Regions from separate parts of the Sphaerotilus microaerophilus genome, predicted to be linked through region 1. Evidence: riboswitches for the same ligand, from Rfam matches in the RefSeq annotation. Region 1 holds a riboswitch; the other holds the start of a gene.
What was found. Region 1 has a riboswitch for S-adenosylhomocysteine ahead of metH (methionine synthase). Riboswitches for the same ligand answer to the same signal wherever they lie in the genome.
Positions count from the first base shown of each region.

Region 2: it holds a riboswitch for S-adenosylhomocysteine, as region 1 does, so the genes downstream of both, ahcY (adenosylhomocysteinase) here and metH (methionine synthase) in region 1, are expected to answer to the same signal.

Region 1 covers NZ_AP025730.1:5,565,667-5,571,480, reverse strand. Annotated here, with positions in the region: gene proB (glutamate 5-kinase) at 1-637, shown strand, start outside; gene metH (methionine synthase) at 751-3,549, opposite strand; S-adenosyl-L-homocysteine riboswitch at 3,613-3,724, opposite strand; gene NGK70_RS24060 (OmpA family protein) at 3,838-4,434, shown strand; gene NGK70_RS24055 (homocysteine S-methyltransferase family protein) at 4,412-5,506, opposite strand; gene NGK70_RS24050 (IS110 family RNA-guided transposase) at 5,773-5,814, shown strand, end outside.
Region 2 covers NZ_AP025730.1:565,115-570,928, forward strand. Annotated here, with positions in the region: gene metF (methylenetetrahydrofolate reductase [NAD(P)H]) at 1-171, opposite strand, end outside; gene NGK70_RS02600 (TlyA family RNA methyltransferase) at 216-1,022, opposite strand; gene ahcY (adenosylhomocysteinase) at 1,045-2,481, opposite strand; S-adenosyl-L-homocysteine riboswitch at 2,604-2,695, opposite strand; gene ppk2 (polyphosphate kinase 2) at 2,810-3,994, opposite strand; gene NGK70_RS02615 (HAD-IIB family hydrolase) at 4,163-4,966, shown strand; gene NGK70_RS02620 (hypothetical protein) at 4,967-5,398, opposite strand; gene NGK70_RS02625 (hypothetical protein) at 5,409-5,814, opposite strand, start outside.

The sequences.
Region 1 (5,814 bases):
CAACCTGGTCGAGGCCGATGTGCTGGTGATCCTCACCGACCAGAAGGGCCTGTATTCGGCCGATCCGCGCAAGGACCCCGACGCGCAGTTCATCCACGAGGCCCAGGCCGGCACGCCCGAGCTGGAGCAGATGGCCGGTGGGGCCGGCAGCTCGATCGGCAAAGGCGGGATGATCACCAAGATCCTCGCCGCCAAGCGGGCAGCAGGCAGCGGCGCCTCCACGGTGATCGCCTGGGGCCGCGAGCAGGACGCCCTGCTGCGCCTGGTGGCGGGCGAATCCATCGGAACGCTCCTGGTGGCGACCACCGCCAAGGTGGCGGCGCGCAAGCAGTGGATGGCCGACCACCTGCAGATGCGCGGTGCGGTGGTGATCGACGACGGCGCGGTGGTGAAGCTGCGCGACGAGGGCAAGAGCCTGTTGCCCATCGGCGTGGTCGAAGTGCAGGGCGAATTCGCCCGCGGCGACGTGATCGCCGTGCGTTCACCCGCCGGGATCGAAGTGGCCCGCGGCCTGGCCAACTACACGGCCAGCGAAACCCGCCGCATCGCCCGCAAGCCCTCCTCGCAGATCGAGGGCCTGCTGGGGTACGCCAACGAGCCCGAGCTGATCCACCGAGATAACCTCGTCCTGGCTTGACCGACCGGTTTTCCCCCCCCTTGAAAAAGGGGGCAGGGGGGATTTGCCACCCTCCCCACTGATCAAATCCCCCTCGGTCCCCCTTTTTCAAAGGGGGAAGGAAGGCAGGGCGTTCAGCCCAGCTGCGGCGCCAATGCCCGGCGGGCTGCGGCCTCGTCCATCGCGGCCCGCGCCGCATAGTCCGCCAGCTGGTCCTCGCCGATCCGGCCGACGTTGAAGTACGCCGCCTCCGGGTGGGCGAGGTAGAAGCCGCTGACGGAGGCGGCCGGGGTCATGGCCAGGCTCTCGGTCAGGCCCATGCCGATTTCGGCGGCGTCGAGCACCTCGAACATCGCGCGCTTGACGCTGTGGTCCGGGCAGGCCGGGTAGCCCGGTGCCGGGCGGATGCCGCGGTAAGCCTCCTTGATCAACTCGTCGTTGCTCAGCGCCTCGTCCGGCGCGTAGCCCCACAGCTCGGTGCGCACGCGCTGGTGCAGGTGCTCGGCGAAGGCTTCGGCCAGGCGGTCGGCCAGGGCCTTGAGCATGATGGCGCTGTAGTCGTCGTGGTCGGCGAGGAACTGCGCTTCCTTCTTCTCGATGTTCAGGCCGGCGGTGACGGCGAACAGGCCGATGTAGTCGGCTTTGGTGCCCTTGGGCGCGATGAAGTCGGCCAGCGAGCGGTTCGGCCTCGGCACGCCGTCGATCACCGGTCGCTCGGTCTGCAGGCGCAGCGGCTGCCAGCGCAGCAGCACCTCGCTGCGCGACTCGTCGGTGTAGACCTCGATCACGTCGTCGTCCACCGTGTTGGCCGGCCACAGGCCGATCACCCCGTTGGCCTGCAGCCAGCGGCCTTCGATCAGGCGCTGCAGCAGGCGCTTGCCGTCGCTGTAGACGCGCACGGCTTCCTCGCCGACGACGCTGTCCTTGAGGATGTCCGGAAACTTGCCAGCCAGGTCCCAGGTCTGGAAGAAGGGCGCCCAGTCGATGCACTGGGCCAGCTCGGCCAGGTTCTGGTTGCGGAACACGCGCCGGCCGATGAACTTGGGCGCGGGCGGTGTGTAGGCGGCCCAGTCGACGGGCGTCTTGTTGGCGCGCGCCTGGGCCAGCGTGACCAGCGGCGTGACCTTCTTGTTGGCGTGCTGCTCGCGCACGCGCTCGTAGTCGGCGTTCAGCTCGGCGATGTACCTGGCGGCGCGTTCATCACTCAGCAGGTCCGAGCACACGCCCACCGAGCGGCTGGCGTCGGGCACGTAGACCACCGGCCCCGTGTAGTTCGGCGCGATCTTGACAGCGGTGTGCACGCGTGAACACGTGGCCCCACCGATCAGCAGCGGCGTGCCCTTGCTGCGGAAGTACTCGTCGCGCTGCATTTCGGCAGCAACGTGCTGCATCTCTTCCAGGCTCGGCGTGATCAGGCCCGACAGGCCGATGATGTCCGCGCCTTCTTCCTTGGCCTTCTTCAGGATGTCCTGGCACGGGACCATCACGCCCATGTTGACGACCTCGAAGTTGTTGCACTGCAGGACCACCGTGACGATGTTCTTGCCGATGTCGTGTACGTCGCCCTTCACGGTGGCGATGACGATCTTGCCCTTGGGCTTCACGTCGCCGCCCGCGTCAGCCAGCGCCTTCTTCTCGGCTTCGATGTAGGGCAGCAGGTGCGCCACGGCCTGCTTCATGACGCGGGCGGACTTCACCACCTGGGGCAGGAACATCTTGCCGGCACCGAAGCGGTCGCCGACGATGTTCATGCCCGCCATCAGCGGGCCTTCGATGACGTGCAGCGGGCGGCCGCCCTTGGCAGCAATCGCCTGCCAGGCTTCTTCGGTGTCGAGCTCGATGAAGTCGGTGATGCCGTGCACCAGCGCGTGGCTCAGGCGGTCCTCGACGCTCACGGGTGCCTCGGCCGTGCCGCGCCAGGCCAGCTTGGCGCTGTCGTCCTTGGCCGCGCCCTTGGCCGATTCGGCGATCTCGATCAGGCGCTCGCCCGCAGAGAGTTGCGGCTCGCCGGCCTTGTAGGACGGCGTCCTGTTCAGCACCACGTCCTCGACGCGCTCGCGCAGCACCGGCTCCAGGTCGTCATAGACGCCCACCATGCCGGCGTTGACGATGCCCATGTCCATGCCCGCCTGGATGGCGTGGTACAGGAAGACGGTGTGGATGGCCTCGCGCACCGGCTCGTTGCCGCGGAAGCTGAACGACACGTTCGACACGCCGCCCGAGACCTTCGCGCCCGGCAGGTGCTGCTTGATCCAGCGCGTGGCGTTGATGAAGTCGACCGCGTAGTTGTCGTGCTCCTCGATGCCGGTGGCGATGGCGAAGATGTTCGGGTCGAAGATGATGTCTTCGGGCGGGAAGTCGACCTCGTCCACAAGGATCTTGTAGGCCCGTGCGCAGATGTCGATCTTGCGCTGGAAGGTGTCGGCCTGGCCGGCCTCGTCGAAGGCCATCACCACGGCGGCGGCGCCATAGCGCCGGACCAGCTTGGCCTGGCGCTTGAACTCGGCCTCGCCTTCCTTGAGCGAGATCGAGTTGACGATGCCCTTGCCCTGGATGCACTTCAGGCCCGCCTCGATCACCTCCCACTTGGACGAGTCGATCATGATCGGCACGCGCGCGATCTCGGGCTCGCCGGCGATCAGGTTCAGGAAGCGCACCATCGCCGCCTGACTGTCGAGCATGGCCTCGTCCATGTTGATGTCGATGACCTGGGCGCCGTTCTCGACCTGCTGGCGCGCCACGGCCAGGGCCTTCTCGTATTCGCCGGCCAGGATCATCCTGGCGAACACCCGGCTGCCGGTGACGTTGGTGCGCTCGCCGACGTTGACGAACAACGATCCGTCGCCGATCGACACCGGTTCCAGGCCGGACAGCCGCATCGGGGGCACGCTGGCGGCGGGGGAGGAGGGGGACGCGGTGGGGGAGGTGTTCATGGCCGGGCTGCAACTCGGGCCAGCCACGCGACACCACGGCCCACCCGTGATGCCCATGGCGGGCAAGGGTGAGCGTCGTTGCAGGGTGGTCTGCTCCGGATGCCGGACTGGCCCACCGCCCCGAGCCTGGCAGCGGGTGGCCTGGCCACCCCCTGTTGCAACGCCCCTCGGGAAGGCGCGCATTGTAATGGGCCCTCCTGGCTCGCTGCAGCGCTGGCGCTGTGACCCTGTCGACAGGCCGGTCGGCCTTGTGCACCTGAAGCGTGCACGGGACAATAGGCCGTGAATATGTCACGAACAACCGATGACCACATGGCGGGTGCAGCGCGGCGCCGCTGCCTGATCTGGGGCGCCGCGGCCACCGGCGCGACGCTCACCGCGCTGCTGGGTGGCTGCGCAGGCGGCGGGCCCAAGTCAGGCGGTGGGGCGACGCCCGCCATCCCGCCGCCGAAGCCAGGCTCCCTGCCCGAGCCGGCCCCTGACCAGCCCGGCCTGGATGGTCTGCGCAGTCGCCTGGCGCGCGAGTTTGCCGGCACCCCGCTGCAGCTGGAAATGGGCGAAACCGCGGCGGCGGACTTCCTGCGCATCAGCGTGCCGCAGCCGCACGGCTTTGAGCCCGGTCGGGCCGCGGTCAGGCCGGCGCTGGCGGCGGTGCTGGACCGGCTGGTCGAGCCGTTGCGCCGTGAGGGGAACTGGACGGTGCGCGTGGCTGGCCCGATCGATGCCGGCGGCTCGGGCTGGATCGGCCCCGACCGCGCCGCGGCGGTGCGCGACTACCTGGTGCTCAAGGGCGTGGCGGTCAAGCGCTTCACGGCCCCGCAGCGTCACGCCATGGGGCTGACCGAGATCACGCTGGTGGAACTCAGGCGGCGAGCAGCCCGGTGAAGGTCTGCAAGGCCTGCGTGTGCACGCAGCGCGGGCGGTAACGGCCCACGCGCTCGGCGATCGCGCGGATGTGGTCCGGCGTGGTGCCGCAGCAGCCACCGGCGATGTTGAGGAAGCCGTCGCGGGCGAACTCCTCCACCAGCCGGCCGGTGACCTCGGGCGTCTCGTCGAAGCCGGTGTCGCTCATCGGGTTGGGCAGGCCGGCGTTGGGGTAGCAGGAGACCGCGGTGTCACCGGCGATCTTCGACAGCTCCTCGATGTACGGGCGCATCAGCGTGGCGCCCAGCGCGCAGTTCAGGCCGATGGCCAGCGGCCGGGCGTGCCGCACGCTGTGCCAGAAGGCGCCCACCGTCTGGCCTGACAGGATGCGGCCCGAGGCGTCGGTGACGGTGCCGGAGATGATCACCGGCAGGCGCTCGCCGGTTTCCTCCATCAGCTCGTCGACCGCGAAGATCGCTGCCTTGGCGTTGAGCGTGTCGAAGATGGTTTCGATCAGGAACAGGTCGGCACCGCCATCCAGCAGCCCCCGGGCCTGTTCGAGGTAGGCGGCCTTGAGTTCGTCGAAGCTCGTGTTGCGCGCCCCCGGGTCGTTCACGTCCGGGCTGATGCTGGCGGTACGCGGCGTCGGGCCGAGGGCGCCGGCGACGAAGCGCGGCTTGTCGGCGCTCGAGTACTTGTCGCAGCAGGCGCGTGCCAGCCGGGCGGCGGCCACGTTCATCTCGTAGGCGATGTCGCCCAGGCCGTAGTCCTCCTGCGCCACGCGGTTGGCGCCGAAGGTGTTGGTCTCGATCAGGTCCGAGCCGGCGGCCAGGTACTGGTCGTGGATCTCGCCGATCACGTCCGGGCGCGTGAGCACCAGCAGGTCGTTGTTGCCCTTCAGGTCGGTCGGGTGGTCGGCAAAGCGCGTGCCGCGGAAATCCGCCTCGGTCAGCTTGTAGCGTTGGATCATCGTGCCCATCGCGCCGTCCAGCACCAGGATGCGCTCGCGCATCAGCGCCGGCAGCTGCGCGGCGCGCGTGTAGGGCAGGGCAGAGGCGTTGGCAACGGCGGAGGTGGGCAGGGCGGCGTTCATGGGCGGGATTCTAGGGACCGGCCTGCATGTCAGTTGCTCCACCGCGCTTCGCGCGACCCGCGACGCATGAAACGGGCGTGTAATGCGGTGGCGGCGTCCGGCGCAGAGGTCGGTTCGTACTTGGTGTCTCGAACCCGTATGTCAGTTGGACCCGCGGCTCCACGAGCACCCCGCACTGTCGCCTTGGGCTTCGCGCCCCTGAGCACGCATCCTAGAGTTCGATGACGTGGGCCGCATGCCGATGTCGCCGCGGACTGGAGGCGATCATGGAAGTGATCTACCCGCGCTGCGCCGGACTGGACGTGCAC
Region 2 (5,814 bases), 1.0 Mb from region 1:
GGCGGTCAGCGTGCCGTCCTGCGTGCTGCCGCCAGCGCCGTAGGTGACCGAGCAGAACTGCGGGTTCAGCGCATACAGCTCCTGGCGGGCGATGGCCAGCTTGGCCGTGCCCTCGGGCGTCTTGGGCGGGAAGAACTCCAGGCTCAGCGGAAAGGAGGGGGAAGAGGTCATGGCAGATCCTGGGGAGGCCGGTCCGACGCGGCCGGTCGATCGGCTCAGGTCGTCGCCTTCTTGGGCGTGGACTTGGCGATCGGCTTGTCGGTGGGCGCGAGGTGGCGGGCCCAGAGGAAGAACTCGGTGTTGCCGTTGCCGCCGGTGATGGGGCTCTGGAAGTAGGCATGCACCTTGATGCCGTGGTCGCGGCAGCACTGGCGCACGCGCGTTTCCACGTCGGTGAACAGCGCCTTGTTGCGCACGATGCCGCCCTTGCCGATCTGCTCGGGCTGCAGCTCGAACTGCGGCTTGACCAGCACCAGCAGGTCGCCGTCGCGCGCCAGGTAGGTGAACAGCGTGGGCAGCACGTGGGTCAGCGAAATGAAGGACACGTCGGCGGTGATGAAGCCGAAGCTGGCCGCAGGCCAGTCCTGCGCGAAGGCCGAGCCGCTCACGTCGCGGGCGTTGATGCCCTCGTAGGCCACCACGCGCTCATCGGCGCGCAGTTTGGCGGCGAGCTGGTCGCGGCCCACGTCCAGGCCCACCACCTTGACCGCACCCTGCTGCAGCAGCAGGTCGGTGAAGCCGCCGGTACTCTGGCCCACGTCGAGGCAGGTGCGCCCCTGCACGGCCAGGCCGCAGTGGGCCAGCGCGCCTTCGAGCTTGAGGCCGCCGCGCGACACGAAGCGCAGCTCCGCGTCGTCGGTGATCTCGACCTGGGCACCCTCGGGCACGTCCTCGCCGGCCTTGGTCGGCACGGTCCAGCCCTTGGGGCCGAGCCAGCGCACGGCACGGCGTTCGATCAGCCGTTGGGCCGCGGAGCGTGTCGGCACCAGGCCCCGTTGGAGGATCAGCTGATCGATGCGCATGGCGTGTCCTGTCTCTCGTTGCTCAGTAGCGGTAGGTGTCGGGCTTGTACGGGCCCTGCACCGGCACGCCGATGTAGGCGGCCTGCTCGTCGGTCAGCGTGGTCAGCTGGGCGTTCAGCGTGGTCAGCTGCAGGCGGGCCACCTTCTCGTCCAGGTGCTTGGGCAGCACGTAGACCTTGCCCACGTCGTAGCCGTCGCAGTGCGCGTACAGCTCGATCTGTGCCAGCGTCTGGTTGGCAAAGCTGGAGCTCATCACGTAGCTGGGGTGGCCGGTGCCGCAACCCAGGTTCACCAGGCGGCCCTTGGCCAGCAGGATGATGCGCTTGCCGTCCTTGAAGATCACGTGGTCGACCTGCGGCTTGATCTCCTCCCACTGGCAGTGCTCTTCCAGCTTCGCGACCTGGATCTCGTTGTCGAAGTGGCCGATGTTGCAGACGATGGCGTTGTTCTTCATCGCCGCCATGTGCTCGTAGGTGATCACGTCGCGGTTGCCGGTGGTGGTCACGAAGATGTCGGCCTTGTCGGCGGCCCAGTCCATCGTCACCACGCGGTAGCCTTCCATCGCGGCCTGCAGGGCGTTGATGGGGTCGATCTCGGTCACCCACACCTGGGCGCTCAGCGCGCGCAGGGCCTGGGCGCTGCCCTTGCCCACGTCGCCATAGCCGGCCACGACGGCGATCTTGCCGGCGATCATCACGTCGGTGGCGCGCTTGATGCCGTCCACCAGCGACTCGCGGCAGCCGTAGAGGTTGTCGAACTTGCTCTTGGTGACGGAGTCGTTGACGTTGATGGCGCGGAACATGAGCTGGCCCTTGGCGCTCATCTCGTTCAGGCGATGCACGCCGGTGGTGGTCTCTTCCGTCACGCCCAGGATCTGGGCGCTCTTGCGGCTGTACCAGCTGCCGTCCACGGCCAGCTTGGCCTTGATGGCGGCAAACAGGATGCGCTCTTCCTCGCTGCCCGGCTTGTCCAGCACCGACAGGTCCTTCTCGGCCTTCTTGCCCAGGTGCATCAGCAGCGTCGCGTCGCCGCCGTCGTCCAGGATCATGTTCGGGCCTTCACCGTCGCTGCCGGCCGGGCCGAAGTCGAAGATGCGGTGGGTGTAGTCCCAGTAGTCCACCAGGGTCTCGCCCTTGTAGGCGAACACCGGGGTGCCGGCGGCCACCAGCGCCGCGGCGGCGTGGTCCTGCGTCGAGAAGATGTTGCAGGAGGCCCAGCGCACCTCGGCGCCCAGGGCCTGCAGCGTCTCGACCAGCACGCCGGTCTGGATGGTCATGTGCAGGGAGCCGGTGATGCGCGCGCCCTTGAGCGGCTGTGTCGCGGCAAATTCGCGGCGGATGGCCATCAGCGCGGGCATCTCGCTCTCGGCGATGTTCAGTTCCTTGCGACCCCAGTCGGCCAGCGACAGATCGGCGACGATGTAATCCTGATCGTTCAGGGGCTTGACCACAGCGTTCATTGCGTAACTCCGGTTGAGTCCGCCGCGCCGGCCGAGTCGAATCAGGGGGAGAGGCTGTGCCCGCCGGACGCAAGCGCCGGCTGGCTGGATGCCACTCACCCTGGGGACTCGCCGGGAGTGCGAGCGGGTGAGCGCCGTTGCCTTGGGGAAGGGTTCCGAGCCTGGGGTCCGAGGGTGAAGCATCACCTCCGGCCTTGCAACGCTCCTCGGAACATGGAAAACAGGGCGCGATTCTAGCCACGCCGCCCCCGGGTTCGGGGGCGTGCGGTAGCCAAGCCCTGGCGGCAGCGTGCAATTCGCCCGCCCGCCGGCCTTCACGCGGGACGGTTCAGCTCGACGGGGTCTGTGCCAGCTGGTCGTCGTAGGCGCTGGACACCAGGGCCGGGCGGCCGACGATGAGCGGATCCACCGAGCCGATGGCCGGCAGGTCCTTCTTGCCATACGGCAGGCGATGCAGCAGGTAGCGCATGGCGTTCAGGCGCGCGCGCTTCTTGCAGTCCGACTTGATCACCGTCCAGGGCGCATCCGAGGTGTCGGTGTGCAGGAACATGGCCTCCTTGGCGCGGGTGTAGTCGTCCCACTTGTCCAGGCTGGCCAAGTCCACCGGGCTGAGCTTCCACTGCTTGAGCGGGTGCAGCTTGCGCTCCTTGAAGCGGCGGCGCTGCTGGTCGCGGCTGACCGAGAACCAGAACTTGAACAGGTGGATGCCCGAGCGAACCAGCTGGCGCTCGAACTCCGGGCACTGGCGCAGGAACTCGTCGTACTCGTGCTCGCTGCAGAAGCCCATCACCCGCTCGACGCCGGCGCGGTTGTACCAGCTGCGGTCGAACATGACGATCTCGCCGCGCGTGGGCAGGTGCTCGATGTAGCGCTGGAAGTACCACTGGCCGCGCTCGACCTCGCTGGGCTTCTCCAGCGCCACCACACGCGCGCCACGCGGGTTGAGGTGCTCCATGAAGCGCTTGATGGTGCCGCCCTTCCCGGCGGCGTCGCGGCCCTCGAACAGGATGACGACGCGCGCGCCGGTCTCCTTCACCCAGGCCTGCAGCTTGAGCAGCTCGACCTGCAGGCGGTACTTCTGGTGCTCGTAGCTGCGCCGCGACAGCAGGTTCTTGTACGGGTAGCCGCCCTCGCGCCAGCCAGGGGCGAGCGCGATGTCCGCGTCGGGGCTGCGGTCGGCATGGCGCGCGACCTGCTGGGCCAGCAGCCGGCGCAGGGCCTTCAGGTCGTCGGGCGAGGCTCCTTCGAGCAGCGGGGTCACGGCGCCGACCAGCTGGGCCGGGTCGTTGGCATGGGCGGCCCCGAGCGCGTCGGACAGGGCCATCTCCTGCACTGCGTGGGCACGCTCCAGGGCGCGTTCGACGCGGTTCTCCTCCAGCGCCGCCGGGGCGAGCGAGGGTGGCGTGTCGCCAGCGGCGACGGTCCTGGCGCGGCGGGGGGCCGACCGGCGGGACGAGGCCTTGGGCTTGGCCGGTGCGGGCGAGGGCGTTGCGGTGGGGTTGTCCTTGGCCATGGTGCGCGGTTGTGACGGCAGGATGAAACCGTCCATGGTGGACCTGCTCCCGGGCGCTGCCCTTGACTGAAGTCAAGCCGCAACCGGGACGCGGCGGCGTCGCGGCTGGTGTCGTCCATGCGTGCGACACTTTCATCAATGCCTGCTCCGCTGTCCGTGCCTGCCGCGATGCCTCGCTTCCAGCCCTGGGCCCATGCCCGCGACGAGGCACTGCGTGGCCTGCGCGGCGTGCTCACCGACATCGACGACACGCTGACCTGCGAAGGGGCGATCGAACCGGCGGCGCTGGCGGCGCTGCACCGCCTGAGCGAGGCGGGCGTGCCGGTGATCGCCACCACCGGCCGCCCGGCCGGCTGGAGCGAGCCCTGTGTGACCGACTGGCCGGTGCGCGCCGTGGTGGCCGAGAACGGCGGCGTGCTGCTGCAGCGCACGCAGGGCGGCGGCGTGCTGCGCGAGTTCACTGTCGAGCCACCCGAGCGTGCGGCGCGCTGGCAGCGCCTGCAGGCCTGCGCCGCCGAGATCCTGGCCACGGTCCCGGGTGCCACCCTGGCCACCGACAGCCCCGGGCGCCTGACCGACATCGCGGTCGACCACAGCGAACACGCCGGCCTCGACGCGGCTGGCATTGCCGCCACGCTGGCCTGCATGCGCCGCCACGGGCTGACCGCGACGGTGAGCTCCATCCACGTCAACGGCTGGATCGGCGAGCACAGCAAGTGGAGTGGCGCGCACTGGGCGGTGCAGCGCGCCCTGGGCCGGGGCTTCGATGCCACCGAGTGGCTCTACGTGGGCGATTCGACCAATGACCAGCTGATGTTCGAGCGCGTGGGCGCCAGTGTCGGCGTGGCCAACATCGCGCGCTTCGTACCGCAGCTCGCGGTGCTGCCCGCCTGGGTCACCGCGGCCGAGCGGGGCCGCGGGTTTGCCGAGGTGGCCGAGCGGCTGCTGGCTGTGCGCGCCAGCCCGCGGTGATCAGCGCCGCAGCAGCACGTGCAGGCCCGGCTTGAGGTCCGCCGCGTCGATGTAGCCGATGGCGCCGGGCGTGTGCTGCACGTGGGCGATGACCTCGGCGCTGCTGGACAGCTCGCGCGGCGGGGCGCCCTTGCCGATGTAGCGGCGCACGGTCCAGTAGGCGATGAAGTCCTCGTCGCTCTGCAGCAGCACCGCGCTGGCGAAGCGGCGGCGCAGCGGCTGCCCGGCGGCCAGTTGCACCGGGCGCAGCGGCTGGCCGTCGAGTTCGACCATGCGCCCGCCGTAGATGCGCTTGATGGCTTCGGCGTCCACGCCGCGCAGCGGGGCATGGGCGATCACCACCACGCCCTCGTCGGCGCGTGCGGGCAAAGTGACCAGGGAGGCGGCGGCGCAGAGGCTGCCGGCCAGGGCGAGGAAGGCTCGTCGTTGCATGGCGGCCTCCTCAGAAGGTGAAGCTGTAGTTCACCGACAGCACGTCCACGCTGCGGGTCTGGAACAGCTTTTCGCCAGGGAGCAGATCGAACATTGACGACACCTTGGCGCGGGTGTGCAGCCATTCCGCCTTGACTCTCTGCGTCGGCGTCAGGGCATGGGCCATGCCGAGTGCCCAGGAGCGCTGGTCGTAGACCGGGACCGAATCGGCCGATGCGCGCATCGAGGCGTTCAGCAGGTCACCGCCTGGCACGTAGGCGGGCACGGTGGTTTCGTCGAGCTGGCGGGCCCATTCGCGCGAGCGGGGGCTGGAAAACAGCCGCGCGAAGGTCAGGTACGGGGACCAGTGGCCCAGCTCGCGGGTGAGCGTCAGGTAACCGGTCTGTGCGTCGATGCTGCGTTCGGTCTTGCGCTGG